Regions from separate parts of the Paenibacillus sp. FSL R5-0517 genome, predicted to be linked through region 2. Evidence: predicted binding sites of a transcription regulator. Region 2 holds the regulator's gene; the other holds the start of a gene.
The links. Region 2 encodes CtsR, which represses protease genes until heat stress. Its sites were predicted from a motif close to ATGGTCAATAAAGGTCAAACA; they were not measured.
Positions count from the first base shown of each region.

Region 1: the regulator CtsR is predicted to act here: its motif matches at 2,158-2,178, upstream of clpP (ATP-dependent Clp endopeptidase proteolytic subunit ClpP).

Region 1 covers NZ_CP150235.1:182,386-185,811, forward strand. Annotated here, with positions in the region: gene MKX40_RS00895 (stalk domain-containing protein) at 140-1,237, shown strand; gene clpP (ATP-dependent Clp endopeptidase proteolytic subunit ClpP) at 1,473-2,069, opposite strand; tRNA gene MKX40_RS00905 (tRNA-Arg) at 2,246-2,320, opposite strand; gene MKX40_RS00910 (sugar-binding domain-containing protein) at 2,728-3,426, shown strand, end outside.
Region 2 covers NZ_CP150235.1:6,082,286-6,085,711, reverse strand. Annotated here, with positions in the region: gene MKX40_RS27370 (GNAT family N-acetyltransferase) at 1-1,020, shown strand, start outside; gene MKX40_RS27365 (CtsR family transcriptional regulator) at 1,482-1,943, shown strand; gene MKX40_RS27360 (UvrB/UvrC motif-containing protein) at 1,975-2,499, shown strand; gene MKX40_RS27355 (protein arginine kinase) at 2,528-3,426, shown strand, end outside.

The DNA.
Region 1 (3,426 bases), 1.0 Mb from region 2:
TCAACATTGTAACTCGAGCTGTAAACCTTTCCGAAATTGGGTTAATTATAATAGAGAGGTGAGCGTATGAGATATGCGATCAGGTCAGGATTACATACGCAATGATACCTAATTGTGAATTCAGAGAGGAGTTTTATATATGACATCATGGAAAAAATGGACAAGTGCGTTGCTTGCAGCAGGAATTATTGTAGGTAGTGGTTCGGTATGGCAGGAGAGTTCGGTACAGGCGGCTTCTGTATCCTCGAAAGTGACAACCCCAGCTGAGGTAACGCTGAAATCGGGTGGGAAAACACTGACTCAAAAAGGACTTCTTCAAGGTGGATCGACTTGGGTCTCGCTGACAGCAGTCAAAGATGTAGCGGGTGGAACGTTGAAATATGATGCTAAAACGAAGTCATATACGGTAACAGCAGCCAACAATGCGATGACCGTTAGCCTGATGGATGGACAGCCAAACGTCTATATTAACGGGTATTACCCTCAGGTGGAAGCGAAATTGATTCAGGGTCGATTATATATTCCATTCTCGGCAATGCGAGATTATCTGGGTGTACAGGGAAATTGGGATGGCAAAACCAAAACGTTGACACTCAGCAAGGTGAAACAAAATAGCGTGAAAGTTAAGGCGGCCACAGTTAATGTCACTGTGAAAAATGCTGAAGTAGATGTACAATATCCGCAGGTGAGTGGACTTGCCAGCAAAGAAGCTGAAACGGCAATCAACAAAGTGCTCAAAGATGAAGTGGATACGGCTGTTGCTGCCTTCAAAAAACAAACCACTGAATTCGGCGGGGCAACAGCCAACCGTCCATATGCTTTTGAAACTTCGTATGTCGTGACCTACAATGAGAACGGCGTGCTAGGTTTGATCACTCAACGTTATGAGGACTATGCAGGAGCACACGGCATGACAACCCGCACGGGACACACCTTTGCACTGGACACAGGCAAGGAGCTTACGTTAGATGATGTGCTGCAAAATAACAAAACCATGCGCGAGACGTTGGGTAAAAAAGTGGGCGAGCAACTGAAAGCCCGCGGTGGATACCTGGAAGGTTACAAAGGGTTAAATAAAGACCAGGATTTCTATGTGACACCAACAGGTGCAGTTGTGTTCTTCCAGTTGTATGAATATACAGCTTACGCGGAAGGCTTCCCTGAAATGAAGTTCACTTACAAGGAAATTCTGCCTAAGGGCACGGAACCGTTTAGCAACGTAACATCAGACAAGTAAGTTCGCGTAGGGTAACTTTTAAGCAAGAGCACTTATATCACATTCTTCTCATGAAAAATAATAACAAGAATCCCCCGTCATCCTGCTTTGACGGGGGATTCTTGTTTATCCAGGCAACGCACTCCACTAACGGGTGTGATATTTGCCTGTTTAGTTGGAAATAGCACAGGGCGGGCTCACCTATATATCGGTGAAGCCCGCCCTGTGAAGTTACCGCTAGTCTCCAGGCAGCATATTAGATGCCTTGGGAACCCACGTTTTCAATAACTTTATCAATGATACCGTAATCGGCAGCTTCAGCAGCACTCATGAAGTAGTCACGATCTGTATCTTTCTCGATCCGCTCCAGAGGTTGACCTGAACGCTCAGAGATGATGCGGTTCAAGGTATCACGCATTTTCAGGATGCGGCGAGCACGAATTTCGATGTCCGAAGCTTGACCTTGAGCACCACCAAGCGGTTGGTGAATCATGATTTCACTGTTAGGCAACGCAAAACGTTTCCCTTTTGCACCAGCATTCAGCAAGAATGCACCCATGGAAGCCGCCATACCTACACAGATGGTAGATACATCCGGTTTGATGAATTGCATTGTATCGTAAATGGCCATACCGGCTGTAATCGATCCGCCTGGGCTGTTGATGTATAAGTGAATGTCTTTCTCCGGATCTTCCGCAGCCAGGAACAACATCTGTGCCATAATGGCATTAGCCACTACATCATTAACATCGCTACCAAGGAAAATAATACGATCCTTCAGCAATCTGGAGTAGATGTCATAGGCGCGCTCACCCCGGTTGCTCTGTTCAACGACCATTGGAATAAAACTCACGTGAAAAACCTCCTCGGAATGTAAATGTTATTGGTGCTTATATTTAAACTGTTACCGTATTACCCACATAATAAACAATTCCAAACAAAAAGTCAAAGAAAGTCAAACTAACTTGCAAAAAAAAGAAACCTTTCCGGTTTCATTGGTTAAAAGGGTTATGAGCTGTTAAATAAAAGTGGCGCGCCCGCCAAGAATCGAACTTGGATCTCAGGCTTCGGAGGCCTACGTCATATCCATTGGACCACGGGCGCACATTATGTGACAGCAATAATGATTATAGCTCATGAAATATTTAATTGCAAGCAATTCGTGATGTGTATTGGTTTGGATCAACCTAAAAATGATCATGATGAAGAAGAGTGGATAAAGAGTGCATTTAAGTAAATGCTATTAGAGGTTTTGGACATGCCCGATGAAATGTATTCTGAGCGATATGTAGATGGAATATGGTATGCGTGAGCTAGTCCTTGATCATGGAAGTCTAGGATTGTGAAAATAGGCGCGTACAATCGCTGAATGAGTGTCGAAATAACACGTTGAAACACTTGCATGTCACGTCAGTTTTAGGTAGAATAGACGTGGGACTTAAAAAGTTAACCCGGGACGTTTTAGGGCCACGAAAGAGAGCTTGGAACGAGAACTTGCGGGAGTGGAAAGCATGCGAACGATTTTAGAAGTACAAAAGCAGCTTCTGCCTGATCTCATGGATGTCTTGAAAAAGAGGTATACGATTCTGCAGCAGATCATGTTATCGGATGTGATCGGACGGAGAACGTTAGCTAATTCCATGCAGATGACCGAGCGGGTTCTGAGGGCTGAGACCGATCTGTTAAAGGCTCAGGGACTTATTGAAATTGACAGTGCAGGAATGAAGATCAGCGAGGCAGGGTATGATTTGCTGCAGCAGTTAGAGCCCGTAGCCAAAGAGTTGTTCGGATTATCCGAGCTGGAAGAGCGCATCAAGCAAGCCTACGGTCTGCAAAAGGTAGTTGTGGTTCCTGGTGATTCGGACGTATCTCCATTTGCCAAAAGGGAACTGGGCAGAGCCGGAGCGAAGGCTCTCGGCAATATCATGAGTGACAACGACGTTGTCGCCGTTACTGGCGGATCAACAACGGCCGAAGTCGCAGAGCAACTGACTCCGCCAACATCGCTCAAAGGTGTCTGGTTCGTACCGGCACGCGGTGGACTTGGAGAAAGCCTTGAAATTCAGGCAAATACGATTGCATCCACGATGGCAAAACGGGTAGGAGCGCAATATAAACTCCTGCATGTACCGGATTTGCTTAGTGATCATGCCTATGAATCATTAATCCAGGACCCCAGTGTTCAGGAGATTCTGCAGCTGATTCGAAAA
Region 2 (3,426 bases):
GGAGCCAAACTTCACATTATTCCTTTTCAAACCTATATTCATGGTAGATCGTTCGAGATGGGCGGTATTGCGGGTGTAGCCACCTGGCCAGAATATAGACGCAAAGGCTGGGTAGCGGGTCTGCTCAAGCATGCGTTGGAAGAAATGAATCGTAACAAACAAAGTATATCGTTCTTGCATCCATTCTCTTTTGGTTTCTATCGAAAGTATGGATGGGAGACATATGTTGAATTTAAACGGTATAAAGTGCCAACTGCTCATTTGCCTTCGAAAAAAGCGACACCTGGAACAATTCGGCGTGGGGATCCGGGCCTCAGTGTATTAAAGCAAGTATACAGTGCTTATGCTGAACGCTATAACGGAACGCTGGTACGGGACGATGCAAGGTGGGAGAATTCAGTTCTGGTTAATGGAAGCAGCCAAAAGGCTGTATATTACGATGAAGCTAATGCAGCACAAGGTTATCTTTTATATGAGGTTAAGGAAAATAAGTTTACCATTAAAGAGATTATCTATCTAAATGAAGAGGCTAGGCAAGGACTATGGACCTTTATTGCTAACCATGATTCCATGATCCAGGAAGTTACGTTACAGGCACCTGCCAGTGATACGCTTGCTTTCCAGTTGGATAATCCACGGATTCAGCAGGAGATCGTACCTTATTTTATGGCGCGTATCGTTAGTGTGGAACAGTTTATATCTCAATATCCATTTGCAAGTCAGGACTCACCAGTTCAGATTGTTCTACAGGTAGAGGATTCCCACGCTCCGTGGAATGAAGGAGTATGGCAATTGAACGTAGCAATGAATGGAACAGCATCCATATGGAAAACTTCGGAGCCAGTTACTGATGATCAGACTATTAAGGTAGATATTCAATCCCTTACTGCGGTGCTGATGGGATATCGCAGACCAACAGAAATGGCACGAATGGGAAGAATTCACGGACCGAACGCAGCTATCAAGGCTTTAGAACAAGCGATTCCTGAACGAGAAACCTATTTACTCGATTTCTTCTGATGACTACTTCCACTACTCGATTTAACTGGATTAGCTTATATACAAATAAGACGTAATTGAAAGACAAAAGGACTTCTCCAGCAATTTTGGAGAGGTTTTTTTGTGTCTGGGGAATATTTCGTGTAAAATCGTAAAAAATGAATAGTGACCCCACTTGGCAAACCCACAAAATATGCTATAATGTATATAAAGTCAAAGAAAGTCAAAGTCAACTAAAGGTTTAATACTTAAGTAGCTTTCTTTCTACAATCTGATGCATGATCGCCACTATACGTGATTCATCTCATCGGAGGATCAAGGGAATATTAAAGGACCTTCGTGCTTCCTTCGCTCTCCTGTTGACTCCTGTGGAAGCAAGATTCGCTGTTTCCCTGATTGGTTAAATGGGTAGAGAAGGTGTACTCTGTGGGGGCGTGTGGGTCCTTATTGACTTAACGTTTCAGACAGTGGAGGATGATTGGATGCGTAATATCTCTGATATTATCGAACGATATCTGAAGAGTATTTTGCATGAAAGTCCCGAAGGAATGGTTGAAATTCAGCGTAATGATCTGGCAGATCAATTCTCATGTGTACCTTCCCAGATCAATTATGTCATCAGCACACGTTTTACACTCGAGAAGGGATACCTGGTAGAGAGTAAACGTGGCGGTGGTGGTTATGTTCGCATACAGCGCATTGAATTACCAGCCCAATCAGCTCTGCATAACCATTTGCACCATAGTATTGGTGATGAGATCGGGCAGACAGCTGCCGAAGGTTTGATTTATCAATTGGAAGAAGCACGTTTCTTGAGCAAGCGTGAAGCTGGGTTGATGCGAGCTGCTGTATCTAGAGAGGTTATATTGGTCAAACTTCCTTACCGGGATCAAATTCGTGCCAGAATGTTAAAGGCGATGCTAATATCTTTGCTCGGTAAATGAAAACTATCGGGGTCAAAGGAGGTACATCATTATGCTGTGCCAAGAATGCAATAAACGTCCGGCGACACTGCATTTTACGAAGATCGTAAATGGAGAGAAGACGGAATTCCATATTTGTGAGTCATGTGCCCGTGAAAAAGGGGAAATGATTCCTGGAACAGCAGGTGGATTTTCCATTCACAACTTGTTGTCCGGGTTACTTGATTTTGATCCAGCCGGCAAAAGTGGATCGGCAGGAACACCACCTGCAAAGGCACTTCAGTGTGAAGAGTGCGGTATGACGTACGCACAATTCAGTAAGATAGGCCGATTTGGCTGCAGTTCATGTTATAAATATTTTGACAGCCGTCTGGACCCTTTGTTCAAGCGGGTTCATGGTAGTACGTCCCATGTAGGTAAAGTACCTGCACGAGCTGGTGGTCGCATCAAGGTGAAACGTCAAATTGCTGATCTGAAGCGTGAGCTCCAAGAGAGCATCGCCCAAGAGGAATTTGAGGAGGCGGCTCAGATCCGTGACCAGATTCGAGAACTTGAAAAAGGAATAGCTCAGGAGTAAAGTTTGTCATGAGTAGGAGGGATGCGTAATGCCTAATCTGCGCTTTACAGAGAAGGCGCTCAGCGACTGGATGCGCAGTGATGCGGCTGATTCCGAAATTGTGATAAGCAGCCGTGTCCGGATTGCGCGCAACCTTCAGCATGTTCCGTTTCCGATGCTGGCTTCCAATGAGCAATCGGAAGAGGTACTGAATAAGCTGAGCGAAGTACTTCAATACGACGATGTTCATGCCTTTGGGGATTTTCATACTTTGGATCTAATCGATATTGACGAACTCGACAAACGGGTGCTGGTGGAGAAACATCTCATCAGTCCAAGTCTTGCGAATGAATCCAGACATGGTGCGGTTATTCTCAGTGAGGATGAGTCTGTCAGTATTATGATTAATGAAGAGGATCATCTTCGTATCCAGTGCCTCTATCCGGGGTTCCAGGTGAAAGAAGCCTGGGAGAAAGCTTCCGCAATAGATGATGCTTTTGAAGCGCACGTGGATTATGCTTTTGATGATCGCAGAGGATACTTAACCAGTTGTCCTACGAATGTAGGTACAGGTGTCAGAGCATCTGTCATGATGCACCTGCCTGCCCTGGTGATGACGCAGCAGATTGGCCGTATTTTAACCGCAGTTTCCCAAGTGGGATTGACTGTAAGAGGCATATACGGTGAAGGCAGCGAAGCTATGGGTAACCTGTTCCAGATCTCGAATCAGATTACACTGGGACAGACCGAACAGGAAGTCATCGAGAACCTGCATGGTGTTGTGTTACAGATGATTGGTCATGAACGTACAGCCAGAGAACGGTTAATTACCGACTCCAGACTTCGAATTACGGATCGTGTCATGCGTTCTTACGGCATATTGTCTCATGCAGCTATTGTTGATTCCAAGGAAGCAGCACAGCGCTTATCGGATGTACGCCTTGGCGT